2 regions of the Exiguobacterium sp. s191 genome follow, and region 1 is predicted to be linked to the other one. Evidence: a T-box and tRNA genes for the amino acid it is inferred to sense, from the RefSeq annotation. Region 1 holds a T-box; the other holds one or more tRNA genes.
The links. A T-box is a leader RNA that pairs with one kind of tRNA and senses whether it is charged. The one in region 1 lies ahead of ileS (isoleucine--tRNA ligase), so its partner is inferred to be a tRNA-Ile.

Region 1 (14,965 bases):
ACCGCAACATCCGTATACACAGTCACTTCTTGCACAGCATCTAGGAAGGGAGGCGTTCGGATGAGTCTCTTGCAGATCGATCAAGTCTCACACGTCTATAAACGCCGGTTTCAACCAGCAAAGACCGTCTTACACGATGTCTCATTGACGCTTGAAGCGGGACGCTGTCTCGGATTGCTCGGGTCGAGTGGTGCCGGGAAAAGTACGCTCGGACGATTGTTGCTCGGACTCGAACGCCCAACGACCGGAACGATTTGGTTCAATGGTGTCGATCGCCACGCGACAAAACGACCATTTCAAGGTGACGTCCAAGTCGTCTTCCAGGACTCGTTTGCTGCGGTCAATCCGAAGCTTACGGCTGCCGATATCATCGCCGAACCGCTTGATAATTTCATTCGTTTAAAGGGTGAAGCACGGCAACAGCGTCTCGTCACGCTAATTGAACAAGTCGGGCTCAAGGCGACGGATCTGACGAAATATCCGGCGCAGTTCAGTGGCGGGCAACTCCAGCGAATCGCGATCGCGCGAGCGATTGCTGCTGAACCACGTCTGATCGTTTTAGACGAAGCAGTCAGTAGCCTCGACATGGTCAACAAACGGTTGATTCTCGCATTGCTAGCTGACTTGAAACGGCTACATGGTCTAACATATGTCTTTATCACGCATGACATTAAAGCTGCCGAGCAACTTTGCGACAGCTTCGCGATCTTAGAGCAAGGACGCCTCGTCGGGCATTACCCGAGTCTAGTTGCATTTGATGCTGCGACGGATCCTGCCGTTGAACGGATGTGCCAAGCAAAGCTTGCCGTGCATCCAAGGCAACGAACGATTCGAAAGACACAATCAAACAAAGGATAACGGACTGCTGAACGGCTCCGTTATCCTTTTTTATTGTAGAGCAGGATTAGTAAGGCGTTTTTCGAAACCGAAGACCAGACCAGCCAAGTGTTAGGGCAATCCAAACGAGACAAGAAGCGACACCGATTAGATGGGACGAAGAAAAAAACGACGTGTTCGATGGAAGCGACAGAAGCGCACCAGGCGTGAAAAATAATACATCTGGCATTAGCGAAGGAAGTGCAACAAGTAGTAAGGAAACGACGAGCGACAGGATGCCAATCGGAACAGCGCGTTGCAAAAAGGTGCTGATCAGTAGTGTCAGACTGACGACGAATAACATCCAAAGACTAAAATCGAGGATGATGCGTAGCGCAAGCATCGGCGAAAGGAATCCGAACCAATAGACGGTCAGACAATAGGACGTGAGTGCGCCGATCAGAATCCCGAATAGACTGATCATCCCGTGACTGAACCATTTCGATAGCAGATAGATATTCCGCGAAACCGGACGCGTCAGAATGAAATCCTGCATACCGGTTTGTCGGTCTGAAGCAAGCAATCCCATGAAGCTCATGATGAGGACAATCAAGCCGAGCTGATTGAACTGTCCGTGGATCGTTGCGCTGAAGACGTCAAGCGGTTGTGGAGCAGGACGATTCGGATCGACGATGATTCCGTCTGCATTTCCGACGTGTGCGAGTAAGACATCCATGTACATCAACAGCAACGGTTGTGTCACCCCGAGGGCAATGAAGAACAGCGGTAACCAGACGATTTTCCATTCTTTCCATGCTTCCAACCACTCGGTCCATGTCAGTGTATAAAAGGTCCTCATACGTCTGCCACCATGTCGAGGAACCGTTCCTCGAGTCCAATCGGTTGATAGGCAATCGAAGCAATCGACCATCCCTGTTGAATCAGAGTAGTCGCTAACTGCGAGAGATCAAGCGGCTGCTGTGCGGAGAACTGATAGCAGCATGGGTTGATTCGATCAATCTCGACTTGTGGAAATAGTGTCGCAGAAAACGACGAGACAGGGAGAAGCGTCTCGACTTGAATCCGATATTGATCCACGTTACGTTGATTATCGAGCGGCCCCAGCAATTTTCCGTGTTTAATGACGAGGAAGCGATCGCAACACGTCTTTGCGTCCTCTAACAGGTGCGTTGAGACGATGATCGTCATCCGTTTCTTTAAGCGAAGGATCAATTGATTGATATCATGTCGACCACTCGGATCAAGTGCAGAAGCCGGTTCGTCAAGAATCAAAAATGTCGGTTCATGTAAGATGGCTTGGGCGATTCCGAGGCGTTGGCGCATGCCGCCGGACAGGCGTTCGATGACTTCTGCTTGTTGATCGTGGAGTCCAACTTCATGAAGAACGTCCGGAATCCGCTTATTTAACGTTGCGCGATCGAGACCTGACAAGCGACCGAAAAAACGTAATGATTGTTCGCACGTCATCCAAGGCTTAAAGTCGGTCTGTTGTGATAAGTAGCCGATCGATTGCTGGTGTTGACGGATGGAGCGCGAAGACATCGTGATGGAACCACGGTCACTCTCAATCATGCCGCTCAGACATTTCAGGAGTGTCGTCTTTCCAGCACCATTCGGACCAATCAGTCCAAGACATTCATGTTCGTGAATCGTGAAGGAAATATCATCTAGGATAAGACGTCGTTGAAGTGAAAGCTGGAGATGAGAAATCTGAATCATGCTGTCATCCTCCTTCCGAGGACGAAGTAGAGAATCGAGCCAATCGGCTGGACGAGGAGAATGATCAATAACCAAGTAGTCGGTGTCGCGATCCGGTCCTTCCGTCTAAACCAATCGATACAGGCGCAGCTGAGTAGAATCAGATTGATGGAGATGTAAATCAATAATAGGGGCAGGAATCGTTCCCAGTCGATGTGTGATAAGGCAGAGAAATCTGTATTCATGAAAAACCCTCCTTTTCTATTACCATTATCAATAATGAAAATTGAAAAGTCAATGCCATGGACGAATCATCGTTAGTTCTCAATCAGTTAGAGCTATGATAAACTTCTCTTATCAAAATTTTCCAAATACGATTTGAATCAAATAGTTTAGATGAAAGACGAACTATCAAACGAATCATGTTTTTAAGGAGGATTATATGCAGATTTATCAATTCAAAAAAGAGGTTGGCAAGAAAATTACGAAATTCGATTCAAACTTTGTGATGTCACGGATCATGCTGACGGAAAAAGTGACGCACATCGGATGCATCCATTTAGAGAAGGATGGCGTGGTCGGTTATCACCAGGCTGTTGTGCCGCAACTTCTATTAATTGTAGAGGGTGAGGGCTTTGTAAGAGGGGAAACGGATGACTACATAAATGTTCAGTGTGGGGAAGCCGTGTTTTGGAAACAAGGAGAATGGCACGAAACGAAGACGGATACGGGTTTAACAGCGATCGTGATTGAAAGTGAAGAACTCGATACATCATCTCTCGTTTCCGTATGACGAAACTAAGCTTGATACATAAAGAGGCTGACTCAAAAAAAGAATGATTCGCTTCCTCACCCCCTTTCCTCAGGCGAGACACAAGCCAGTTTTCCTGATTCATTCAAGCAGGAAAGCGAGTCTTGTTTGCCTCTGACAGCGCAAAAATGCGCTTTTCCTATAGGAGTGGTGTGTAAAGCATCATTCTTTTTGTCTTTGTAGAGACTAAAGTTTACGTCAGCCTCTACTCTGATTCCGTACACCGTCTTTCTAATTCTTCGAGGCATAGATGTAACCGAGCAGTGATCATTTCTCGATTTCCCATCTGTTGCGTTGTTTTATGAGTGAGATGAGGCTGATGTAGAATGTCGTAGTGCTCATACGCTTCTTGCAATACCCATAATGTATATTCATCCAGTAATCGTTGAATTTGAATGGTGCGTTCGTCTCCAACCACGTTAAAGCAATATCCACTTATGAATCCGTCAGCTATTTTGTTAAGAACATTACTTTTTTCTTGATACGCTTGATTTATGTATCGTGGAGCATTTGAAAAGGCTGGTAACAAAAATTTGTAACAAAAAACAAAGTAAGCTGCATATTTCAAATCAAAGTCCAATCTTGGAAACGGGTCAATGATTGCAATGTGTTCATCACTTAAAATTAAATTTTCTGGTGTTATATCTTGATTCACGAGAGAGATGTTTTGAACCTGAGTTCGTCTATTTTCAATTAAAGCATGAATATGTTTACCGACTTTTTCTTTATCAAAGCAAAGATTAGAGTGGATGAGAGTATTTAAGGCGGTTAAGACGTGTTCATTTTCATCCTGCCATAATTTATCCTCGTTTCTTAAATCACTACCTTGTAAAGTTTTCTCTTGCCAGTTCAATTCCCCGAAACCTGCAATAGAGGTTTTCTGGTTGTGTATATTGTGATAAATTCTCCCTAATTTCTTACCGTAAGAATGGGCTTTATTCTGATCGAGTAACAATAAATCCGTTCCACGACCCATGAACGTTTCTACTGTAAATACTGTGTCATCTTCAATAAAATACTGATAAAAGTCAGGACAGACATTTTGGTCACTTGTATTGGCATGTAAATAGTAAGCTTTCGTAGACTCATACTCTGTAGTCAGCTCTTGTTTATCAATCTGTTGGAACTCCCCATAAGCTTCATTCTTTTTTATGCGAATCACAAGGTCTTGATCATCTACTCTCTTTAACTTATATACAGTGTGCCAAGCTCCTTCACCAATCTTTAGAATCTGTTCTGCTTTTACGTTCAACGTATCCAGCACAATTGCATCAAGATTTTCTTTGATCCGTTTCATGGGGTCTATTTTCTCTCCCTCGCAATGTTGTCTCGTTTCAGTTTGGTGAAAATACAATTCTAGAAACGGAGCGTGTTTAGGGCAAGATGACGAGTGAGACGGTCCGTTCAGTTGCCTGGTCTTCTGTCTCTAGGTGATGATATTTTTCGAGCAGTGTCCGCATGTCCTGTTGAAAATCATTGAAGGTATCATCTGTCAGGTGCAATTTCGCGATCGAGAACGTCGAGTGGTCCTGACCATGCGTTTGAACGGTCTGTTCGAAGTACGACTGGTACTGCTGCAAGACATACATGAAGTAGAACGAGACGAAGTTCACTTTTTCATCGTACGTCGCACTGTTCCAGTCTGCTTCGCTGATTTGATAACCGCTCGTGTTCAAGGCATAGATTTTTTCCTCGACTTTTCCGACGCGCTGGACGGCGACGATTTTCAACAACTGATCGTCCATCATCGCATTAACTTGCCGGTACAAAGTAGACTGCGGTACATCCGTTAAACGTTGATTCAGTTGCATGATTGATAAGCCGTCTTCGCGATCAATCAATTCGAGTGCAATCTTAAACCGGACATGATTTTTGAATAAGTTAAAGTTCACGACGTGTTTCACTCCTTCGTTCAATCGATTCTAAAACTATCTTATCATGCTTTTGGAAACATTCTTAAAAATGATAATGTAAAAAGAGGGAATTTGATGTATTCCTTGAATGATTTACATTAGAGTATGTTTTAGAAAGGAGCCTTCATATGAAAAATACAAGTTATCGCTACAGTACATATGCACTCATTACAAGTTTTTTCTTATTCTTCATCGTTCAGATGTTCCGAGCGTATATTGAATTATCTCCAGAATTTCTAGGAGAAAACCTTGGTGAGTATTACTTAACATATTTCCCGATGAGTGCATTGATCCTTGGACTCGTATTACTGATCCACGGCTGGTGGACTGAAGATGAGAAAAAACAGCGTGAAAAGCTAGCTGCAAAAAATCAGCAAGAATCGAATGAATCGGTGTGACATCATACCGTTGATACAGAAGACCGACAACGCATTTTCGTTGCCGGTCTTTATCGTTTCATGTGTTCAATTGTTTAAATCGCTTAATCGCGAACGGTCCGATCGGTTCGGTCGTCGATCGTTCCATGATCAATTCACTGAGTACTTTTCCGACTAAGCTGCTGAACTTGAATCCGTGACCGGAGAAGCCGGCGGCGATCGCGATATGCGGATAGTCCGGATGCAAATCGATGATGAAATCTTCGTCTGGCGTCATCGTATAGAGACACGGTTTGCCGTGAGCTAAAGTATCGATTGAGGGCATGAACGTATTCGTGAATTGTCGTAAATCAGCCAGATCACCCGTCTCTTGACCGAAAGGACGGCGTGGTTGATTTGGATCAACCGGGATGCCGCCGTCGTGGCGTCCGATTTTCAGACCGGCTTGAGCGATACTTGGAAAACCGTAATAATAACCGGCGGGTGTATCAAAGGCGAAGGCCGGGAACACCGCGTCATTGAATACCTCTTCCGCTGCTTCGAACCAGGCGAACGTCTTACGGATAGGGCGCAGCGGTAAGGAGAGTCCAGTTTGTTCGAGCAACGGACCAGACCAGGCACCGGCTGCGACGATTAACGCGTCAGCTGAGTAGGTGTCTGTTCCGACGGTTACGTCCACACCATGAGTGTGGGCGGTAAGCGTCGTTACTTTCGCATTCGTCCGGATGTCGACATCGTTCGCGATTGCAAGATCGCGATACGCTTCAATACAATCCTCGCACTTCAATACACCAGACGTCGGTTCAAAACAGCCGATATAGTCGTTGGGCATCGTTAAGCCGGACCAGCGGGTTCTAACTTCCTCAGCCGTCAGGACCTCGAGCGGCAAATCGTATTGCGCTGCACTCCTGATGATCGTTTGCATCGAACGGGACGAACGGTGACCAGCGTTTAAGACTCCCGTGTTCAGGAATAGACTTCGGCCGCTGATTTGTTCCAACTCGTACCATAAGCGTTGCGCGGCTAACGCCAGTGGCACATAAGCTTCACCTTCTCCGTACGCATGGCGAATGATCCGAGTCTCCCCGTGATGGCTCGCTTGATCATGCGGTGGATTGTGAGCGTCTAATAGTAAGATGTTTTGATCGGTTCGTGAGAGATAGTAGCCTGCTGCCATCCCCATGGATCCGGCACCGACGATGATGACATCATAATGGGACATCTGATTCGACTCCTTCATATGTAAGTTCACACCAGTATAGAGTGAGAACTAGAAAAGAACAAATGAAAGATTAAATCTCGAAGCGACGGGCTTCTTGTTCTAAGTGTTCCGTTCGTGCGTTTAAATCGCCGACGAGCGTATGTAGCGTCGTGATCGTCGCGATCATTTGTTCAGACGCAGCGGCAACTTCCTCGTTACTTGCCGTGTGCTCTTCTTCGACAGCAGCAATTTCCGTCAAGGCATTACGAATGAACCGTTCTGCCTGCAAGACGTCTTCCATCTGTTGCGTCATCTGCTGTGTTGCTGACGAGACGTGCGTGACTTGATCCGTCAACAGTTCGAACGTCGTATCTGTATCGAGAACGATCTGCTTGCCGGCTGCTGTTGCTTCGACCGTCGTCTTGAAGCTATGCTGCATCTGCTGCGCACTGGCTTCAATCGACGTGACGATTGTTGCGATCTCACTGACACTGCTAGCGACGTGGCTTGAGAGATTCTTGACCTCGGTCGCAACGACAGCGAATCCTTTTCCTTGTTCACCAGCTCGTGCCGCTTCAATCGCGGCATTAAGGGCGAGTAGATTCGTCTGCTCGGAGATACCGCGGATGATACCGACGAGCGTTTGGATATCCGATGATTGCTGTTTCAGTAGATCAATCTGTTCAGCAGACTGCGTGACGTGCTGATGAATGTGGCGCATCTGTTCGACAGAAGCGGACATTTGATCCCGTCCGACTCGTGTCAGTGTTGCCATCTGAGCCGTCGTTCCTTGAATTTCGACACCAGACTGGTTCGTCGTCTCAATCAATCCTGCGAACCGATTCATCTCGTCATTCAATGAAAGTGTGACTTGGGTCTGACTTTCGGTCCCCGTCGCGATTTCTGACATCGTATGGGCGATTTGTTTCGATCCGTCGAGTACTTCTGTCGTACTTTGATCAATCGATTGACTTGTCGTCGAGACGAGTGTTGCTGTTTGTTTGATATCGACGATCATCGTCCGTAGCATCTCGTTCATATCACGAATCGAGATCGCAAGCGCATAGATTTCATCTTTTGAAGCAATCGTTAGGTCAGTCAACGTCTGTTTTGCCTGATCTAGACGCCCTTCGGCAATCAAGGCAGCGACTTTCTGTAACGTCTCGAGCGGACGTAATTTTCGACCGAGGACGAAGTAGAGCAAGACGAGTGTGATCGTTAACAGAAGAAGTAAAAGTCCAATGAAAATCGGTGCATTTTGTTTTAATAATTCTGTTGTGAGGGCATCGATTTCCTTCGCAGCGATGTCGACGCCAAGAATTCCGATGATTTGACCAGACGAATTCTTTAACGGAACGTAGACACTCATATACTGTCCATATACAGGATCATCAATGATGTCCGTCGCGTGTGTTCCGCCATTTAATACGTCCTTCATATCAGCGACTTTTGCGCCACTCGCCGGTTCATTAATCTTTGCGGCATCTTTCTTAGGGAGACCGTCAATCAGCAAACGGACCTTGTTTTGGTCGATGCGTGCTGTGTATGTATACAAGAGTCCATTTTGTTTACGTAAGGTATCAAGTTGATTCCGTAGGGTTTCATACTGCTCGGACGCGACAGGCGATTGTAGGAATTCGCTATAAGCCACTGTGTCGAATGTTTTGCTGATGCGAAGCGCGTCCTTTTCGGCGGTCGCTTTCAGCGTTGAGACCGCAGTTTGTTTCGTATTGAAGAAGAGAGCGATACTACTGAAAATGAAGAACGCGATCATAATCAGGCTGATGATAGTCAATAAACGTGTTCGAAGTGAGTGTTGTTTTGTAGGTGTACTCAAGTTGCATGTTCCTCTCGTCGTGGATTCTAGTGCTGTATTTAAATTATCGGTCGCTTAAATAGCTATTAAACAGGACTATCCGACGATTTTTTAATGAAAATCAGTAAAATAGAGCGTTTTTTTCAAAAAAAGATTTACTCAGAATGATTTAGGGGAGAAGTAAAATAGAAAAAAATACAAGATGAGGGAAGAGGGAACAAAATGGAAAGTGAAGCAATTCCTCGAATCAAAGCGAAACATGTATATGAAAATGAACTACACAGACATGCAATCAGTAAGCGGAGAACAGCAATCCGTTTGATCACGTGCCTGCGTTGTCATGCGAAGATAGTTCTCAAGCAAGGACATCAAGACAACCATCAATGCGATGCAATCTAAAAAATCCCGCTTTTATGGGCGGGATTGAGTAAAATACCAGGCAAGACCAGCAACGATTAGAAGAGCGAACACGATTAAAATCATTTGCTTTACCTCCAATTAATTTACGACTCAAGTGGCAATACGTTGCGCAACAATAAGTGTTGGATGCACGAAAGGGTAATCCCGAACGTCAAAGGAGTCAGGATCAAACCCATACCAATGACGATTAGACCGGGTGCGTCGTCAATCTGACCAATATAGAAAAAGACAGGGAACAGACATGTCGTAAGAATCGTAACGATATAAAAACACAATTTCATCGATTGAATGGAAGCGGTGATGAGCGGAAAAGCCGGAGGAGTCATCGACATATATCGAAGGATTCGGAGCGCATGGAATAAAATCAAAAGAGTTGGGATGAAGATAAGGTATGCGGTCAATAGAACACTGTAGCCAGGTCGCTCGAGTAACAAGTTTTTCGTGATACCATGCCAGACAAGTGGGATACCAAGTCCAGCTAAACCGAACAGACTGAAGATGATACCGAAGACGATAAAACGTAAAAACCGGATTTGCCAGACGAAATGATTCACGATATCAACTCCTTTCGAGGCAACAAACGTTTCTTTTAGTATACTGCATTCCCCGATAGGCTAGTAAAAAATTCAAGTGAAAAGACAACCGTACGCCAAAACAGTCTCATGAAGATGAAATAGATTAAGGAAATGGAGGTCACGTGATGAAACGAGAGCAACATGTCACGCCGCATCCAAAAGGTGGCTATCAAGTGAAAGCTGCCGGTGCGACTCGAGCAACCAAACGATTCGCTACACAGAAAGAAGCGATTGCAGAAGGGCGTCGCATTGCGAAAAGTCAGAAGACAGAGCTCGTCATTCATAACAAAGAAGGGCAGATTCGCGAAAAAGATTCCTACGGACACGATCCATTTCCACCACGAGGTTGAGCCATCATATAAGACACGTTCTGAGCATGAGAGCGTGTCTTTTTAATGATTCTCATGTCAAAAGTTTTTGACATAATGATGGAAGTTCATTACAGTAAATATGTAAAAAGAATTTGACACGTCGTGGAGGGATGAACGTGAGAAACCACATCAAGGAACGACGTCTAACGGCAAAATTATCGCAACAAGAACTGGCTGACCGTTGTCAGGTTAGTCGGCAGACGATTAATGCGATTGAAAACAACAAGTATGATCCGACTTTACAATTAGCGTTTAATATCGCCAAAGTCTTGCAGATACAAGTCGATCATCTGTTCATTTCAGAACAGGAGGAATGGGATGTCTAAGAAAAAAACGGGTTTATTTTTAGTAACGCTCGTGATAGTGGCGAGTCTTACCATCATTAGTATGATCATCGAAAATAATGTAACGTTCTTCTCGATTGTTCAATTGGCGATTCTATTGATCATGTTCTTCTCGTATTTTACGTGGGCACGATCAGGAGAAGACGAGCGTCCTGTGCCAGAAGATGAGCTCGGCAAAAAGATTACGACGGAAAGCGGCCTCGTTAGCTACAAAATCCTGATTGTCCTGATTTTTGGATTCATCTGTCTCGATTACTTTTTACATGAATCAGCGAATCTGTTATTGATCGTTTTGTTCGCGATTGCTTTAGTTACACTACCAATCATTGAGTTTATGAAAGCACGTTCCTATCGATGAAGTGGTTTGGAACGGAAAGGAGTAAAGCATGGAAGAACAACAATAATGATATCACTACTGATGATACATCTACTATATTATATGGAATGTGCTTGCACGGTCAGTTTGCATCATGCAGGAAAAGCGATTGAGCTTGCTCCACTAGATGTTGCTTATTATGAATTTATCTTGTTTTTTTGAGGGCAATCCTCATGTCTATCTGTTTAAAGAAGAAATGGCTGATACCCACAAACGAATCAAAGAATTGCATAAATGATGAAAAAAATACCTAGATGAGATGACTAATAATCTCTTCTAGGTATTTTTTTTATTATTTTGTCAGTACAGGTGAAATCAATGTAGTAACTGTACTGTTTCCTTCTGCAGTTACACGAAGATTCGCCACACCCGTGACATCAATATCAAAGTCTATTTCATCCGCGCCATATACAACATCATAGCGACCGAGTTCTTTTCCGTTATTGTCGGAGAATACAAGTGTCATTTCATCTTCTGGACTCGCATAGTTCAAGTCACTCGAACTTTTTGTCAAAGCTTGTTCAGTCAAAAGGGACAGTTGACCAGATAATTTTTTATATTTTCGATCAAGACTAAAAGTAGCATATTCATCATTGAAGAACCCTGATAAGATTACGTTTTGATTATTTAGTTTACCATTCGCTAAAATGGATTGATTTTTTTCAATCGATTCAAACGATGAAGAGGCGATATGGATCGATGAAAGTGATGTACCTGAAAGTGGTGTTCCGACTTCATAAGCGGTGGAAGTCTCGATTAGAGGTAATCCTGAAAGGTCTGCTAACAATTGTAATGGTACGTATGGCGTTTTACCAAGCATCAACAAACTTTCTGTATTTTTGTACTTACCAGTTACGACTGCTCCGTCTGTGACAAGTGATTTTGAAGATGCGAGAAGGCGATACCCAGTCGAAAGCTCTTTGATCTTCTTTTTGTTCCCTTCGTTCTCGATTTGAAGATTCTTGTACTTAGTATCAAGTGATTTATAAGACTTTGAGAGGCTCGTGTGCTGTCCTTGTAACGTCTTATAAGCGTTTTCCGACTTCTTTGTTTTTTTCTTTTCGTCGGCTAGTTGTTTTTGGAGTGCTGCTTTTTCCTTTTTCAGTTTAGCCACTTCTTTTGAACTTGAACTTGCTTCAACGATTGATGTCTGCATGACACCGAATGCTAATGATGATACAAGACCTGCTGCGATCCATTTCTTCAAGATGGTTCCCCCTTAAATGACAAAAATGATTTCTTACACCTAACAGTATATTCCAATATCACATTTTTAGATTTCAATCATTTTGAAATGAAGGGAATGTTTTTATAGATTAAATTTGAAACCAATCACTTCGCAATATCGAGTACATATACAAATCATCGAATTGTCCACGCGTTTTCTCATATTGACGAAGCAACCCTTCACGCTGGAATCCGAGCCGTTCAAGCAATCGTTGCGAAGCGGTGTTTGCTGGTAGGACAAGTGCTTCGATCCGGTTGAGCGAAAGTTCTGTAAAGCCATATTCGATGACCGCAAGCGCTGCTTCCTTCGCGATGCCTTGTCCCTGATAGGCAGGGCTCAACTCAAACCCGAGTTCTGCCCGCTGATGGCGTTCCGCTTGATTCAAGAAACCGCAACTGCCGATGATGACATCGTCTTCTTGTAATGCGATCCCGAACCGGATACCCGTTCCATCTCGACGAATCGAGGCATACCAGTCAATCTCTTCAAGCGCGTCTGCTTTCGATTGAAAGGCGGCGAGTCCCATCTGTTTGACGACGTGTTCGTCTGATAAATAGGCTAGGACACTCGTAGCATCTTCGGGTAACACTTCGCGTAAGACGAGACGATCCGTTTTAAGCGTTGGGAAAGTATGTAACATTCAAAAAACTCCTTTGCAAGAAAATGTAAAAAGTTATTGTGCAGTGTTTAAGGCATATGGTAAGATTCTCCACAACAAGAGCATATCATTTCGTTGACGAGAAAGAGTAATGATTGTACCTCTGCCTTACAGAAAACCGGGATTGCTGAGAACCGGTAGCCAGATCAATCATGAAGATCCTCTCTGAGAAGTCACGCTGAACCATTCAGTAAGCGTGACCGGGTGTCCACCGTTACATGGAATGCACATGATAGTGTGCAACTAAGTGCTGTCGAGAATAAGTATTCTCGGCGGAATATGGGTGGTATCGCGGTGAAGTCCGTCCCTGTCAAAGGGGGCGGACTTTTTTGTATTCTCTTAGTTATCGACAAAGGAGCGAACAAGAGATGACGTCACAAAACCAAGCAGAAACCGTACAACAACGTGAGGAGCGTGTCCGCAACAGATGGAAACAAGACCAAGTCTTCGCACGATCGATTGAACAACGCATGGAAGCGGAATTCGTATTCTACGAAGGACCGCCGACCGCGAACGGCTTACCCCACGTCGGTCATGCACTCGGACGAACCGTCAAGGATACCGTCGCCCGCTATAAGACGATGCAAGGATTCCGGGTCGAACGAAAAGCCGGCTGGGATACACATGGACTACCGGTCGAACTCGGGGTCGAGAAACAACTCGGCATCTCCGGCAAACAAGCGATCGAAGACTATGGTGTCGAAGCATTCATCGCACGCTGTAAGGAAAGCGTCTTCTCTTATGAAACACAGTGGCGTGCCTTCACGGAAAAACTCGGCTACTGGGTCGACAGGGATGATCCTTACGTGACGATGGATGACGAGTATATCGAGAGCGTCTGGCATATCCTTGGGACGATCCATGACAAAGGCTGGTTGACGAAAGGACATCGTGTATCACCGTATTGTCCGAGCTGTCAGACGTCACTCAGTTCCCATGAAGTCGCGCAAGGCTATCAGGACGTGACGGACTTATCGGCTACGGTCAAACTCCCGATCGTCGGCATGGAACAGACATTTCTACTAGCGTGGACGACGACACCGTGGACGTTACCGGCAAACGTCGCGGTGGCGGTTCATCCGGAATTGACGTACGTCACAGTAGCGTTTGAAGGAAAGCGATTCATTGTCGCTAAAGCGTTAGTCGCTGAACTGTTCTCGGAATCCGTCGAGGTCGTATCCGAACAGCTCGGTGCGGAACTCGTCGGTTTGCGTTATGAACCACCGTTTGATTTCGTGACGCCAGAGAACGGTCATACGGTCGTCGGGGCGTCCTTCGTCCAAGCAACGAGCGGAACCGGACTTGTCCATCTTGCTCCAGCATACGGGGAAGAAGATTACCGGGTCGTCCGGGAAAACGGTCTGTCGTTCGTTAACGTCGTCGATGCTGCTGGGTGTTACACGGATGCCGTTCCACCACTCGTTGGTCGATTCGTCAAGGAGTCAGACGTCGCGATCATCCAGCTGCTCGCTGAACGGGGACGCTTGTTTGCGAAAAAACGCTATACGCACAGCTATCCGCATTGTTGGCGATGTGACTCACCACTGCTCTATTACGCACAAGACAACTGGTTCATCGAGACGACGGCCGTCAAGGAACAACTCCTTGCGAACAATGCTTCTGTGACGTGGTACCCCGATCACGTCAAGGAAGGGCGGTTCGGAAAGTTCCTCGAGCAACTCGTCGACTGGAACATCAGTCGTAATCGCTACTGGGGTACACCACTGAACGTCTGGGAGTGTGAAGCGTGTGATACGACGTTCGTTCCGAAAAACAAGGCGGACTTGTTGCACCGGACGACGACATCGACGGAATCCGTCGAGTTGCATAAACCATACGTTGATGCGTTATCGGTCTCGTGTCCGACGTGTCAGGGAGTGATGCACCGGACACCAGAAGTCATCGATGTCTGGTTTGATAGCGGAGCGATGCCGTTCGCGCAACAGCATTATCCGTCACGGACGCAGACGCTTAACCGCTATCCAGCCGATGTCGTCATCGAAGGCATCGATCAGACGCGGGGCTGGTTCTACAGCTTGCAAGCGATCTCGACACTTTTCACGGGACAGCCTGCCTATAAGCGTGTCCTCGCACTCGGGCACGTCCTCGATGAGAACGGGCAGAAGATGTCGAAGAGTCGTGGAAATGCCCTCGACCCGGTGGCGTTAATCGAAGCATATGGTGCTGATAGCTTACGCTGGGCGCTACTCGTCGACAGCAGTCCGTGGAGTGCGAAACGGTTTGCTGAGCGGATCGTCCAAGAAGCAAAATCAAAACTAGTCGATACACTGGATCATGCCGTCCAGTTTTATCTGACGTATGCAGAACTGGACGGATTTG
Region 2 (14,965 bases), 430 kb from region 1:
CACCGATATCAACGGAAAATCCGTCTTCAAGGAAGGTCGAATTGATGATGGCAAAATAGCCATAGTATGCTTCTTGTTCATCTGTCAGAACCTGAATGGAAAAAGGCGTGTTTTCTGTAACGGATTCAACGATGGCATCTCGGTTCGTTGCATTACGGATGGCTGCTGTCGCGACACAGATCGTTTCTTCGACTTCATGGGTGACACCAACTTCATAAAAACGATGTAACGTTTCTTCAAGTAAGGCGATGCCTTCATCATCGAGTGCTCCATCCTCGTTGATGTGAGCAGATAACCGGGCGACGACTTTAATATTAATCTTCTCGATATAGCGACCAGAAGCGATCGGATGGAAGATAACATAACGAATCGAGTTGGAACCGATATCGATGACTGCAAGTTCTTGTTTCAAATGACTCCGACTCCTCTCTGCGATGCGTGCACTAAAAGAATTCCCTCTCTGAACAAGCCGGAAACAGCTAGCTTCTTTCTTTATTGTACCTTGAATGTTTTCTAAGGAGGATAGGAAGTTGCTAGAGTTGCGCCAATAATTGGCGGGCGCTATAATAAGACAGTTGATTAAGGCGTAATTATTCCGTTTTACGAAAACGGAAGGAGTGAAAATAAATGGAAACACCAATCATCGAGATTGATCAAGTCAGCTATGATTACCCAGATCGTCGGGTGTTGAATCAAGTCTCGTTTCAGGTCGAGCAAGGACAATTTTTAGCCATTGTCGGGGAAAATGGATCCGGAAAATCGACGCTGATCAAATGTATATTAGGGTTATTGCAACCGAAAGGAACGATTCGTTTATTTGGACAATCCCAATCACAATTCAATGAATGGTGGCGAATCAGCTATGTCTCGCAAAAAGCGGCAGCGTTCAACTCCGGTTTTCCGGTGACGGTCGCAGAAGTCGTTGAGATGGGACTGTACGCCAAAAAAGGACTCTTTCGTCGCTTGTCTCGAGACGATCGAGACAAAGTACGAACGGCCCTCGAAACAGTCGGCATGTGGGAGCGACGCGATTCAAAAGTCGGCGACCTATCCGGTGGTCAACAACAACGTGTCTTCATCGCACGTGCGCTCGTCAATGATCCGGATTTAATGATCTTAGATGAACCAACTGTCGGTGTCGATCAGCGATACGTCAAAGAATTTTATGAAATATTAGAAGAACTTCGTCGAGATAAGCGCCGGACATTCGTTCTTGTCACGCATGATATCCACTTCGTCAGTAAACTTGTCACGGATGTGATCCATCTGGTCGATGGACGTTTAGGGTGTAACTGTGGCATCAAGGAATACTGGGAACTAGATGAACAGACGATCCGCTCCCTCTATCCGGTTCCGGGACGTGTTCTCGTTCATGAAGGGAAGAGTGTCCAATGATTGAAGCGTTCATGACGTTAAAGTTTTTACAGTACGCTTTAGTGGCTGCCATTCTGATCGGATTCACGGCACCATTGATCGGTTCGTTCGTCGTCGTCCGGCGGATGAGCTTAATCGCAGATGCGTTATCACACGTCACCCTTGCCGGAATTGCGCTCAGTCTATTGATTTCTGGAATGGTCGCACAATTAGCGGACTTGAATCCACTGTATTTAGGAATCGTGACGTCGGTCATCGCGGCACTGACGATCGATTGGTTGCGTGCGAAATACAAGCATTTCCAAGAACTCGCAATCCCGATCATAATGGCGACGGGAATGGGGCTTGGAGCAACATTCATCAGTCTCGCGAACGGCTTTTCAATGGATCTCGTCTCCTTCTTGTTTGGAACGGTCTCGGCTGTCGCCTTGACGGATGTATATACGATTCTTATCGTGACGGTCGTCGTCGTCATCTTCGTCTTTGCTTTTTATAAGGAATTGTTGTTCCTCTCCTTTGACGAGGAGCAGGCGCGCGTTTCCGGGATTCGCCTTCGCTTAGTGCATATACTCTTTATGATCGTCGTTGCGCTTGTCATTGCGATCAGTATGCGAATCGTTGGGATTTTGCTTGTCTCAAGCTTAATCACGTTACCGGTTGCGGCAGCACTTCGAATTGCGAAAAGTTTTAAGGCGACGATCTTTTTAGCTATCATATTTGGTGAGGTTGCGACAGTACTTGGGCTCATCCTGGCCTATCAGTTCGATTTGGCACCCGGCGGAATGATCGTCTTGCTTGCGGTACTTGAGCTGATCATCGTGATGCTGTTGGAACGTTTTTGGATAGGAGGGAAAACACATGAAGACGAACATCGAACAAGCGCGTGAACGCATGAAGGCTTCCGGGTTTAAAATGACACCGAAGCGTCTCGATTTGCTATCGTATCTGTTTGAAGTGAATCGTTATGTCAGTGCGCGGGAAGTAGCAGAAGCTCTTCGAACGTCTCATCCTTCGTTAAGTTATGATACAATCTATCGAAACTTGAATGACTTTTCGGAAATCGACTTATTAGAAGTGACGGAATTAGACGGTGAGATGAAATACCGAGCAGCTTGTGCTTCAGGACACCATCATCATCATTTGATATGCCGAATCTGCGGCAAGACGGAAACATTGAATGTCTGTCCGATGGAATGGGTTTCTCCGGTCCAAGAGACTGGCTTTGAAGTCGAGGATCATAAGTTCGAAATTTATGGACGCTGTGCGAATTGTCAACGCATGACATCTTAAATGAAAGAGGATGCCCGGTCGGGCGTCCTCTTTTTGCGTTTTAAAAGACTAGTCCTGTTCAAAACGGGAATAGTCGAACAGAGGTGATGAGAAGATGATTTATGATACACAAGAAGCGCGACAAATCGATGAGTGGGCACGGACATCCGGACTGCCACTTGAAGTGCTGATGGAACGAGCTGGAAGTCACATCGCAACACGTATCAAAGAGCGTCATAGGAAGACGGAGCGAATCTTGATTTTATGTGGGACAGGCAATAACGGTGGGGATGGGTATGTCATTGGACGCGAATTGATACGCGACGGATTTGATGTCACACTACATGCACCATTTGGAGAGAATCGTTCGGATACATCCATCGTTCATGTCCATTATGCAGAAGCGTTTGGACTCGTGACCGAACAACCGTGTGGTCAATATGATGTCATTCTAGATGCCTTATATGGAACGGGATTTGATCCAAATCGGGTGAATCAAGTGTTCGAAGCGCAATGTGAATTCGTATCGGAACAAAAGCGACAAGGGGCGCGTATCTATGCAGTGGATGTGCCGAGCGGAGTACCGACGGATCACGCAACGGAATTTAAGGAGACAGCGGTTCGCGCAGACGTGACATTTCAACTGCATGCAATGAAACGATCTGCCTTTTTAATACGGACAGCACCGTTTTATGGCGAATCAGAAACGATTGATATCGGATTACCGACATTTGGTGAATGGCGCGTATCACCTAATGGTGTGACCGCCTTGTTCAAGCGGGAACCATACGGTCATAAAGGAACGTACGGGACGGCGCTATTGATTGGTGGAAGTGAGACGATGCCGGGTTCCATCCAACTCGCGACACGGGCAGCCTTACGAACAGGAGTCGGTAAACTACAAGTGGCAACGACGGCACTTGCGAAACATGGAATCATCGCCCAAGCGCCGGAAGCGATGGTCATTGATCAGACGTTACAAGCAATTCAGGAGATGCTCCCCTCCGTCTCAGCAGTTGGAATCGGTCCCGGATTATCGCAAGAGGCAGTCGAAACATGGGTGGACTATCTGCTTGAGAGTGATTTGCCGGTTGTACTAGATGCTGCAGCTCTAGTAAAAGAAAGTTATCCCGAACGAACCGCGCCAATCATCGTCACACCGCATATCGGTGAATTCGCCCGGATGACGAATCAGAGTGTCGAAAGTATTCAAGATGATCTTTTTGGTCAGGCAACCGACTATGCCATCTTGCATCAAGTAACTGTCGTTTTGAAGTCCCATGTCATCTTAATCGCGAAACCAGATGGAGGCGGATTCGTCGTCTCTGGTGCATCAAGTGGTCTCGCCAAAGGAGGAAGTGGGGATACGCTGTTTGGCATATTAACCAGCCTTCTTGCACAACATCCAACAGGAGATATTGAAAGAACACTAGCGCAAGGAGCGGAGTGGTATGCACGTGCTTCTCGACAAGTCGAACGACACATGCATCCGAGCAGCTTGCTAGCAACGGATGTCATCGAGGAGTTAGGAAGAGTCGAGCTATAAAAACATCAATTTGAAAGAAAAGTCTTCCACGATACGTATGAGGGAAGACTTTTCTTTTTAGGAAAGAATTGACACATTCTATTTGACAGGAGTATCATCAAGCGATGTCGAAACCTTTATACGGAAAATCAGACGGAAAGGAGGGGGAAAGCATGGAGGATATCGTTCGGAAACAACAATGGTGGATTGGAAATTTTGCCTTATTCATGATGTTCGTTGGTGCTTTGATCATTTATACGACGACAGAAGAGACAATTAAGAATGCGTATTTGAGTCGTTCTGTCATCATTTCATTTTTAATCGTCATGGGTCTATTTATTTTTTATATTAGTCGTCGCAAAATGGAAACCGTTTTGCAAACGCACTTATTGTCTTTGATGTTGCTCGTCGTTCCGATTACATCGATTAGCTTTTTACCTTATGCGGCAGTTACCGTTTGGGCAAGTAGCTTTTTGTTTTTGATGATCGCTTTAATCTCGTATCAACGAATCATGATGTGGTACGCCATCGTGATTGCCATCGCAACTAGTTTGTATGTCATGTGGAATGCCGATACCGTGACGGTAGAAATTGATCCGACGGACCATTATGGACGGATTGGCATGATTGTGATTGGCGTATCGATTGCGCTTGTCATCAATCACTTGCATATTCGCAATTTAAATCGGTTAAATGACCTTGCGATACAATTACACGATACGGCGCGACGTGATGAAGAAACAGGTGTCTTGAATCGCCAAGGATTAAACGAAATTGATTTTCCAAGACCCGAACAACAGCTCATTTTTGTCGGGATTCATTTAGAAAACTACTATGAGCTGGCACGTTATTTTGGAGAAGATATTCAGTTACAAGTACTACGCGCCTGTATCGAGCGACTCAAGAGACAACTACCTCCTTATCAAGCTTTTGCTCGGATTGAAGCAGGGACGTTATTGATCGTCATGGAAAAGCCGGACGAGGTGGCGTGTAAGGAAGCGATGGAAGAATTGAGCCAAGAAATCTCTGTACCATACGAAATCGAGGGGCATCATGTCTATGTCAACATATCCATCGTCATTGATAATGGCGAAGGGGCGACCAACAATCGAAAGCGTCGGGTGCAGCAATTATTGACTGCCTTACAAGAAGCAGCGCAACAAAACGAACGTGTGATGTGTATTGACCAAGAATGGCGTAAGGATCAAGAATTACGAGTCAAAGCAGCACAATCCCTAGCCCAAGCTAACATCGAAACGGATTTTCATCTGGTCTATCAATTACAATACGATGTCCGATCAGAGCGATTCATCGGTCTTGAGGCCTTAGTTCGATGGAAGACCTCGTTACAAGGAGCAGATCGACCATCCGTATTCATTCCGATTGCTGAAAAAAGTGATTTAATCATTCGTCTAGGAGAATGGATTTTTGAGGAAAGCTGTAAGACACGCAAAGCATTGATCGATCTGGTTCCAGACGAGTTTACGTTATCTGTCAACGTATCACCACGCCAGTTGACGAGTGAATCGTTCATGCCGTTCATCGAACGAACGCTACTGAAGTATGCCTTAAAACCGCAACAGATTAAAATTGAAATCACAGAGAGTCAGTCACTTGATTTCGAGAGTCAATCGATTCATCGAGCGCTCAAACGAATCAAAACGCTCGATTTCCCGTTGTCACTCGATGATTTCGGAACTGGTCACGCATCCTATCATGTTCTCGAGCGTTTGTTACCGTTACGTCAATTAAAGATTCCGAAGCAATTCATCGAACAAATCGGTGAATCGGAGAAACGACAATCCATCCTCGAGTCGATTTTTCAACTGAGCCAGTCGATGCATGTCGAATGTATCGTCGAAGGAGTTGAGACAGGAGAAGAAGTACGCATTGCCAAGGAAATCGGTATTCATCTATTCCAAGGTTATTTCTTCGCTAAACCGGTACCACTTGAAGAAATCATCTGTCTACTGCAAAAGACGAATGAAGGAACGGTCCGTTGACCAACAAAAGCCACTTCAGTCCGAATCGCTCGGAGGAGAAGTGGCTTTTTAGTATTCATTTCGATTGATACAGGCGAGACTGATTTCGTCCTTGTGCTTTTGCTTCGTACAAAGCGCTATCCGCTTGCTTAAATACTGTTTCAGCTGGTTGTTGATGAGCGTAAGCAATTCCTGCGGATACCGTAATGGATACGGCATGATCTTGCATGACGAACGGTGTTTGCTGAACAGCTGTTACGATTGTTTCAGCTAAGACGACAGGAGGATGCGGTTCAATGTCTGGAACGATGACGATGAATTCTTCACCACCATATCGACCGACCGTAACGGGTGCCGGACAATGCTCGTTCAATAAGATTGAAAAGTGGCGCAAGACAGCGTCTCCTATAGCGTGGCCATGTGTATCGTTTACATTCTTGAAGTGATCCAAATCAAACAAGATGACTCCCCAAGAATCTTTACTCTTTTCGAGCGTCGTGACTTTTTCTAAAATGACATGGCGGTTCGCGAGCCGCGTCAATTGATCGGTCGAAGCAAGATAGGATTGATAAGAATAAAGAACAAAATGCTGCTGAAGAAGTGAAGACAAACGATAAAACAAAAAGGCTCCACCAATCGTTAAAATGAAATATGGAATATAAATCGTTCCCCAGGCATCCGCTGGGGAGTTGCTCATAATCAATCGCGAGAGTACGAGTAGGGAACCGACCGTGACGATAGCAGAAAAGAAATACCCTTGCCGTTTGATGAATCGACGACAAATAAAAGAAAGTACTAGAAATCCAAGTAGTGTGATGACAGAACTAAACAGAGCGTCTAGTGAATCGCCACTATCAATCACGAATCGATAAATCAAGAGCATCAGCCCTGTCACGGCAATACTGATATTACCACCGAACAAAGCGGACAAAGCGAGAGGTAATAACCGTAAATCAATCAACGCTCCATTTAAGTCGATTGCATTATGCATAAGTAGAATGCCAGTCATACCATTGGAAAGTCCGAAATAGAGACGAGTAGACATTTTTGAGTCAGGTTGAATTGGCAAACGATCACGAAGTAGGTAAAAGGTGAACGTAGAAACGAGAAAAATAATACAGATATTAATAAAAAAGATATTCACTGTCGCAAGCATCACGAAGCCCTTCCTATATCAAAGTTTCAATCTATCGTCATTGTACGATATCAAGTCATACAATGACATAAAAATGGAAAAAACAGCCTAATCGGCTGTTTTAACGAATCGGTGCAAATTTTTGAATCTCTTGAACGGCCTCATTCCATGAAGCGACACGAATGACATTATTCGGTACGGCTTTACGGTTATAAGGTGCGTCGAACAAGATTACAGGAATCGATGTGTCTTCTGCGATCTGCACAGCATTCTCTAATCGATCTTCCATGAATAAATCGAGTGATAAATCACGAACGACTTGTACTTTGTCGTGTGATCCCGTCATGATCAAGGAATCAAGAGGAAGTTCGTGTTGTTTGATCCACTCTTCTGTTACAGGACGAACGAGCTCCGATCGTGCTGTTACGTAATGGAGGTCATATTGCTTCCGCAAATTCCATAAGTGGTGGCGAACATGTTCTTGAGGGATGGATTCACGATAAATGCCGGTCTCGTGACCGGAGTTCACCATGTAGTCCCAAAATTCGATTTGATTCATATCGGTGTACGTATGCAATTCATACTCGGACGCCTGATTGAAGTCAATCGACGTTCCGAGATATTTATTCATGTAAGTGAAGCAAGAGGATGGATGTGTGATCGTTCCATCAATGTCAATTCCAATTTTCATTTACAGTCACCCACGTTCTAAAAATTTTTCTTCACTTAGTATAACATAGTCGAAATCGAGATACGAAAAAAGACTCCTCGCGAGGGAGGAGTCTTCAACTTATGCATGGTTCGCTTTTTCGGCTTCTTTTTCAGCCTGTTTTTCGAGAACGATCGCATCGATCTCTTTCTTCAATTCTTCGACCATCGTTGCTTCCGGTACTTTACGGATGATTTCTCCGTGACGGAATAACAATCCTTCGTTTCGTGCACCAGCGATACCGATATCAGCTTCACGTGCTTCACCAGGACCGTTGACCGCACATCCGAGAACCGCAACTTTGATGTTCGCTTGGATGTTTTCGATATAGTCTTCGATTTCTGCAGCGATTGACATTAAATCGATTTCGATCCGACCACATGTTGGACATGAGATCAATGTCGCTGCGTTCGCTGCGAGACCAAATGATTTCAAGACTTCTTTTGCGACTTTTACTTCTTCGACAGGGTCCGCTGAAAGAGATACACGAACTGTATTTCCGATTCCGCGTGACAAGATCGCGCCAAGTCCCGCTGCTGATTTTAATGAACCAGAGCGAAGTGGACCAGATTCCGTAATCCCGACGTGAAGTGGATAGTCGAATGATTCAGAAGCGAGCTGATACGCTTCAAGCGCCAACTGTACGTCTGATGCTTTAAGCGAGACGATGATATCATGGAAGTCGAGATCTTCGAGAATCTTAATGTGGTGCAAAGCACTCTCGACCATACCACGAGCAGTTGGGTAGCCATATTTTTCAAGAATATGCTTTTCAAGTGAACCGGCGTTTACCCCGATCCGGATTGGGATGTTTTTCGCTTTTGCTGCTGTAACGACGGCTTCGACCTTTTCGCGGCGACCGATGTTACCCGGATTGATCCGGATTTTATCGACGCCAGCTTCGATTGCCATAAGCGCAAGTTTATAGTTGAAGTGGATGTCTACGACAAGCGGAATGTTAATTCGGCTTTTGATTTCTGCAAGTGCGAGCGCATCACGTTCTTCTGGACAAGCGACGCGGACGATTTGGCAACCAGCTTCTTCAAGGCGTAGGATTTCAGCGACTGTCGCTTCGACGTCGTGTGTTTTAGTTGTCGTCATACTTTGGATGATGACTTCATTATTTCCACCAATGACAAGGTCCCCTACACGAACGGGACGAGTCTTAGAGCGATGGACCATTTTCGGCATATCGAAAATCTCCTTTTGTGGCATACCGCCATATTGTTTATGTTTACCTTTTCTATCATATCGAACTATTCCCTAAAAATCGAGAAACAAGAACGAAAATTGAACATTTACAATTGTTTAATGAAAGAAGGGCGTCCGTCAATCCGTCGGACGCCTGATTTTTATACTCATTGAGGTTTACGTGAAGCGCGTGGCTTTGAGGAACGGGCAATCCATAATGGTACTAATGTGTAGACGAAGTGTCCGATTACGAGTATCCCGATTCCGAAGCGAGGGTAATCGAGTTGGTATAGAAGCATACCGAGTGGGAAAGACCAGAGATTTGTTGCGACCGTGTAAGGAAACGTTTGGCGATACGCCCACGGACGGGGAAGTAACAATCGGACAAACCCCTTCGTTAGATACGCCATAAACAATACGTAAAGTAATACAGCGATTGCGATAAAGATGAAATGAAGGATGAACCAGACGACGATCGGGATGTTTTTTTGTAAAAAGAAGGAATCAATGACCGTCGTCCAAAATGAAATCCAAGCTAATCCACAAAAATAAAGGGAAACATCTGCCAAACGAAGGCGCAAAAACGGACGATTTGGAATTAAGGAAGTTTGTAAGTAATTAATTAGTTGACGTAAAAATGACAAGTGAACCACTCTTTCTATTGTTTTATAACAGATTTAAATTATTTAATTTTCATTGGTAATAAAAGTTTTTTTTGTAGTAGTACAGATTAATAAAACTTTAACAAACGGATGTCTCAAAAACTATTTACAAGTTCAACAGACCTTTACATAATGGGGGAGTTGAGAAAATAAACTTTACAAACACATCAATCCACATGAAATAAAGGAGCTGGCAAGATGAACTATGATTTGCAGGAAATGATTTTCACCTTCATCGGTGGACTCGGAATTTTCCTATTCGGTATTAAGTATATGGGAGATGGGCTCCAAAAAACAGCCGGAGACCGATTACGTTATATCCTCGATAAATATACGACAAATCCACTACTAGGTATCCTAGCGGGTATCGTCGTAACCGTCCTGATTCAGTCTTCGTCAGGAACGACCGTCATCGTCGTCGGACTCGTTAGTGCGGGTCTGATGAATTTACGACAAGCGATCGGAGTCGTCATGGGGGCAAACATCGGAACAACGATTACAGCCTTCATCATTGGCTTTAACGTCAAGGAAGCTGCGCTTCCGGCAATTGCGCTCGGAGCCTTCTTGATTTTCTTCTTTAAAAAAGAACGGATTCAATACATCGGACAGATTTTCTTCGGCTTCGGTGCATTGTTCTATGGTTTGACATTGATGGGCGACGGAATGGCTCCACTCGAGTCAAGCGTCTGGTTCCGTGAGTTGACGGTATCGATGTCGGATAACCCATTGCTTGGTGTATTTGTCGGAACGATCTTTACTGTTCTTGTCCAGTCGTCGTCAGCAACGATCGGCATCTTACAAGAGTTGTACGCTGGCGGCATGATCGATATCAAAGCGGCACTTCCGGTCTTGTTCGGTGATAACATCGGAACGACGATCACAGCAGTACTTGCAGCACTTGGTGCGTCGATTGCAGCAAGACGTACAGCAGCAGCACACGTCATTTTCAACATCATCGGAACAGTATTGTTCCTGATTGCATTACCAATTTTCTCAAGCTTCATTACGTGGATCACAGGAACGCTTGATTTAGGTCCGAAAATGCAAATTGCCTTTGCACACGGAACATTCAACGTCGTCAATACGTTGATTCAATGTTGGTTCATCGCACAAATCGCATGGCTTGTACAAAAAATCGTACCGGGTACGGATACGACGATTGATTCGAAACCGCGTCATCTCGATCAGAACATCTTGAACCAATCTTCGGCACTTGCATTAAATCATGCAAAACTCGAAGTATTGCGAATGGGAGAATTCTCGAAAGACGCCCTTGCAAAAGCGCACCGTTACACGCAATCGCATGATAAGAAAGATGTTTCAGAATCAGAGCAGATTGAATATGCAATCAACCACTTGAACACAGAAGTCACGAATTACCTTGTCAAAGTAGCGGCACATGATTTATCAGAACGAGAATCAAATGATCATTCGTTATTGATGCATGCCGTCAATGATTTTGAACGAATCGGTGACCACGTCGAAAACATCGTTGAATTGGTCGATTTCCAAATCGTCAACCGAATTCAGTTCACATCAGCTGCGAAGCAAGAGCTTGATGACATGTACGCCTTAACGCAAGAAATCGTCGATTGTGCTGTTCGCGCTGTCGAAGAGGATGATGTCACACGAGCTCGTAAGGTTCTGGAACTCGAAGGCAAACTCGATGCACTCGAACGTTCATTCCGGAAGCATCATGTCCTTCGTGTTAACGCTGGCGAATGTACGGGACAAGCAGGAATGATTTTCGTCGATCTCTTGTCGAACCTCGAACGAATTGGCGATCACGCTGTCAACATCACGGATCTCGTCCTTGAACAGCGGACAGCTTTAACGAACTAAGTGAAATACGATTTTCTTATAACAGCTGATTTCAAAAATATGAAATCAGCTGTTTATTTTTTTGAAATAGCATATTGACAAGTTTCGCCACATCTCGTAATCTAGTAAGAGTAAGAAACATACATCATGGCGGTGTAGCTCAGCTGGCTAGAGCGTACGGTTCATACCCGTGAGGTCGTGGGTTCGACTCCCTCCGCCGCTACTATTACTTAAGGACCCTTAGCTCAGCTGGTTAGAGCTGACGGCTCATAACCGTCCGGTCGCAGGTTCGAGCCCTGCAGGGTCCATTCAGTAGAACGCTTCTCGTTGAAAAACGGGAAGCGTTTATTTTTGTTCCCCCGGGGAATAGTAAAGATATTGTAATAATATTCATACTATAGTAACTAAGGGAGAGCGAAGAGAGATGGAACGTAACCATACGATGATGCAGTTTTTTGAGTGGCATGTAGAGAATGATGGGAAGCACTGGCAACGCTTGAAAGAGCGGGCGCCTGAATTACGTGCTGCCGGCATCACGTCCGTGTGGATTCCACCGGCGTCAAAAGGTCAATCAGATGAGGATACAGGATATGGCATCTATGACGTCTATGATTTAGGCGAATTTGATCAAAAAGGAACGGTCCGTACGAAATACGGTACGAAAGATGAACTCGTCGAAGCAATCCAGGTTGCTCGTGAGAACGATATCGCTGTTTACGCTGATGTCGTCATGAACCATAAAGCAGCAGCTGATGAACTTGAGACGATCAATGTCGTCGAAGTCCATCCGGAAGATCGTTCGAAAGAAATTTCAGAAGAGTTTGAAATCGAAGCCTGGACGAAGTTTACATTCCCAGGACGTAACGGAAAATATTCAGATTTCATCTGGACACATGAATTTTTCAATGGAACGGATTTTGATGCCCGTGAAGAAAAGACGGGTGTCTTTAAAATTTCCGGTAAAAATAAAGATTGGAATGATCAAGTCGATGATGAATTCGGCAACTATGACTATTTGATGTTCGCGAACATCGATTATAATCATCCGGAAGTCCGCGAAGAAATGATCCGCTGGGGACATTGGTTCCAAGAAACAATTGATTGCCAAGGTTTCCGACTCGACGCCATCAAACATATCAATTATGAATTCGTTCATGAATTCGCAAAATCGATGATTGAAAAAAGTGAAGGTGACTTCTATATGGTCGGTGAGTTCTGGAAATCAGATCTCGATGATTGTCGTCATTTCCTTGATAGCGTCGACTATACGATCGATTTGTTCGATGTTCCGCTTCATTACAAGTTCCATGAAGCTTCGAAGCAGGGACAGGACTTTGATATGACGACGTTGTTTGCGGATACCCTTGTCGAATCACACCCGACGAATGCCGTCACGTTCGTCGACAATCACGATTCTCAACCGGGAGAATCACTTGAGTCGTGGGTGGATGACTGGTTCAAACAACATGCTTACGCGGCGATTTTACTTCGTAAAGACGGTTACCCGTGTGTCTTCTACGGTGACTATTATGGAGTGCAAGGACCACATCCGGTAGAAGGAAAAAAAGAAATGATTGATGCTTTACTCTATGCACGGTATCACAAAGCGTATGGTGAGCAAGAAGATTATCTCGATGATCCTCATTGTGTCGGTTGGGTTCGTCGAGGTGTTGAAGAAATCGAGAACTCCGGCTGCGCGGTCTTATTGTCGAATGCCGATATGTGTGAAAAACGGATGTTCGTAGGTGTTGAGCGTGCGGGACAAGAATGGTTCGACTATACGAACCATCAAGATCACCCTGTCGTGATCGACGATGAAGGATTTGGTGTCTTCCCGGTTCCAGGTGGTGGTGTCTCAGTTTTTGCTCCGCGAGAAGTCGAGTAAATCCGAGGGTCTTGACTTGCGTCAACACAGGTTCTTTTGCTAGTCTTAAAGGGTATTGAAGTTTTCGAAAATAGCACAAAGGGGGACATGAACATGTCAAAATTTGAATTACCAGAACTCGGCTACGCTTATGATGCGCTTGAGCCACATATCGATGCTCGTACGATGGAGATTCACCACACGAAACACCACAACACGTATGTCACGAACGTGAATGCGGCGCTTGAGGGTACAGAACATGAAGGAAAGTCACTTGAAGAACTTCTTCAAAACTTGGATGCTCTCCCAGCAAACATTCAAACTGCAGTCCGTAACAACGGTGGCGGTCACTGGAACCACTCATTCTTCTGGAAACTGTTGAAGAAGAACGACGGTGCTGCTCCAACAGGGGAACTCGCGACAGCAATCGACGAAGCATTCGGATCATTCGATGCATTCAAAGATGCATTCGCGAAAGCAGCAACAACTCGTTTTGGTTCAGGTTGGGCTTGGTTAATCGTTGACGGTGGAAAATTGGCGGTCGTTTCGACACCAAACCAAGATACACCAGTCATGGAAGGCAAAACACCAATCCTCGGTCTTGATGTTTGGGAACATGCATACTATCTCAACTATCAAAACCGTCGTCCTGATTACATCAATGCGTTCTTCAACGTCGTTGATTGGGATCACGTAGCGAAGCTTTACGCTGACGCGAAGTAATATGAAAACGAGCGTATCGTTCAATTGTGAACGATACGCTTTTTTTAATGCGGAAAATGATGGGATAGGTTGTTATGGAAAGTTTCCTTCTATATAATGAAACAAGATGACTTTTGAACGATAGGGGAGTACGCCATGGCTAAACGAATCACCGTACGAGGAAGACGGCGTAATCATCTGCCGCTTCGTCTGAATTTAATGTTCTTCGTCGTTTTTTTATTGTTTGCGATTTTGATTTTCCGTTTAGGAGTTGTGCAAATCGTCAATGGTGAGAAAATTTCGCGGGAAGTTCAAAAAACAGAAATGATCGCATCAAAATATGAAGTGCCACGCGGAAAGATTTATGACCGGGATGGTCGTCTTTTGGTTGATACGATTTCTAAATACTCCATCGTCTACCGTCGCGCACAAACGACGAAAGTCGATGAACGCATTGAGATTGCACAGCGTCTTGCGGCAATCATTGATCTACCTAAAAAAGATTGGAAAGTCACAGAACGTGATATTAAGGACTTCTGGATTGCGACGAACACGGAAGAGTCCGATCGTCGTTATCAAGAAGCCGTCAAACAGAAATATCCTTCAGCAGAAGCACAAAGTAAACTATCAATCGCAGAACAGGATCAAATCCGATTAGATGCGATTACGAAAGACGATATCGATTATGACGACCAAACGATGGAAGTCATTGCGATCAAACACAACATGGA

Region 2: it encodes a tRNA-Ile, which carries the amino acid that the T-box ahead of ileS (isoleucine--tRNA ligase) is inferred to sense. The anticodon was not compared.

What each region holds. Positions count from the first base shown of each region.
Region 1 covers NZ_JACSNC010000001.1:624,745-639,709, forward strand. The annotation lists gene KNQ09_RS03200 (ABC transporter ATP-binding protein) at 1-64, shown strand, start outside; gene KNQ09_RS03205 (ATP-binding cassette domain-containing protein) at 61-858, shown strand; gene KNQ09_RS03210 (ABC transporter permease subunit) at 905-1,675, opposite strand; gene KNQ09_RS03215 (ABC transporter ATP-binding protein) at 1,672-2,556, opposite strand; gene KNQ09_RS03220 (PLDc N-terminal domain-containing protein) at 2,553-2,780, opposite strand; gene KNQ09_RS03225 (cupin) at 2,978-3,328, shown strand; gene KNQ09_RS03230 (hypothetical protein) at 3,552-4,643, opposite strand; gene KNQ09_RS03235 (helix-turn-helix domain-containing protein) at 4,720-5,238, opposite strand; gene KNQ09_RS03240 (hypothetical protein) at 5,388-5,657, shown strand; gene solA (N-methyl-L-tryptophan oxidase) at 5,716-6,858, opposite strand; gene KNQ09_RS03250 (methyl-accepting chemotaxis protein) at 6,929-8,674, opposite strand; gene KNQ09_RS17400 (DUF2975 domain-containing protein) at 9,157-9,627, opposite strand; gene KNQ09_RS03260 (DUF2188 domain-containing protein) at 9,774-9,998, shown strand; gene KNQ09_RS03265 (helix-turn-helix transcriptional regulator) at 10,136-10,345, shown strand; gene KNQ09_RS03270 (hypothetical protein) at 10,338-10,721, shown strand; gene KNQ09_RS03275 (hypothetical protein) at 11,032-11,946, opposite strand; gene KNQ09_RS03280 (GNAT family N-acetyltransferase) at 12,056-12,607, opposite strand; T-box leader at 12,692-12,937, shown strand; gene ileS (isoleucine--tRNA ligase) at 12,994-14,965, shown strand, end outside.
Region 2 covers NZ_JACSNC010000001.1:191,750-206,714, forward strand. The annotation lists gene KNQ09_RS00975 (Ppx/GppA family phosphatase) at 1-412, opposite strand, end outside; gene KNQ09_RS00980 (metal ABC transporter ATP-binding protein) at 628-1,395, shown strand; gene KNQ09_RS00985 (metal ABC transporter permease) at 1,392-2,261, shown strand; gene KNQ09_RS00990 (Fur family transcriptional regulator) at 2,233-2,664, shown strand; gene KNQ09_RS00995 (NAD(P)H-hydrate dehydratase) at 2,759-4,189, shown strand; gene KNQ09_RS01000 (GGDEF domain-containing phosphodiesterase) at 4,342-6,171, shown strand; gene KNQ09_RS01005 (GGDEF domain-containing protein) at 6,227-7,306, opposite strand; gene KNQ09_RS01010 (5' nucleotidase, NT5C type) at 7,407-7,976, opposite strand; gene ispG (flavodoxin-dependent (E)-4-hydroxy-3-methylbut-2-enyl-diphosphate synthase) at 8,076-9,185, opposite strand; gene KNQ09_RS01020 (hypothetical protein) at 9,353-9,838, opposite strand; gene KNQ09_RS01025 (Na/Pi cotransporter family protein) at 10,046-11,689, shown strand; tRNA gene KNQ09_RS01030 (tRNA-Met) at 11,818-11,891, shown strand; tRNA gene KNQ09_RS01035 (tRNA-Ile) at 11,903-11,976, shown strand; gene KNQ09_RS01040 (alpha-amylase) at 12,093-13,553, shown strand; gene KNQ09_RS01045 (superoxide dismutase) at 13,647-14,255, shown strand; gene KNQ09_RS01050 (peptidoglycan D,D-transpeptidase FtsI family protein) at 14,391-14,965, shown strand, end outside.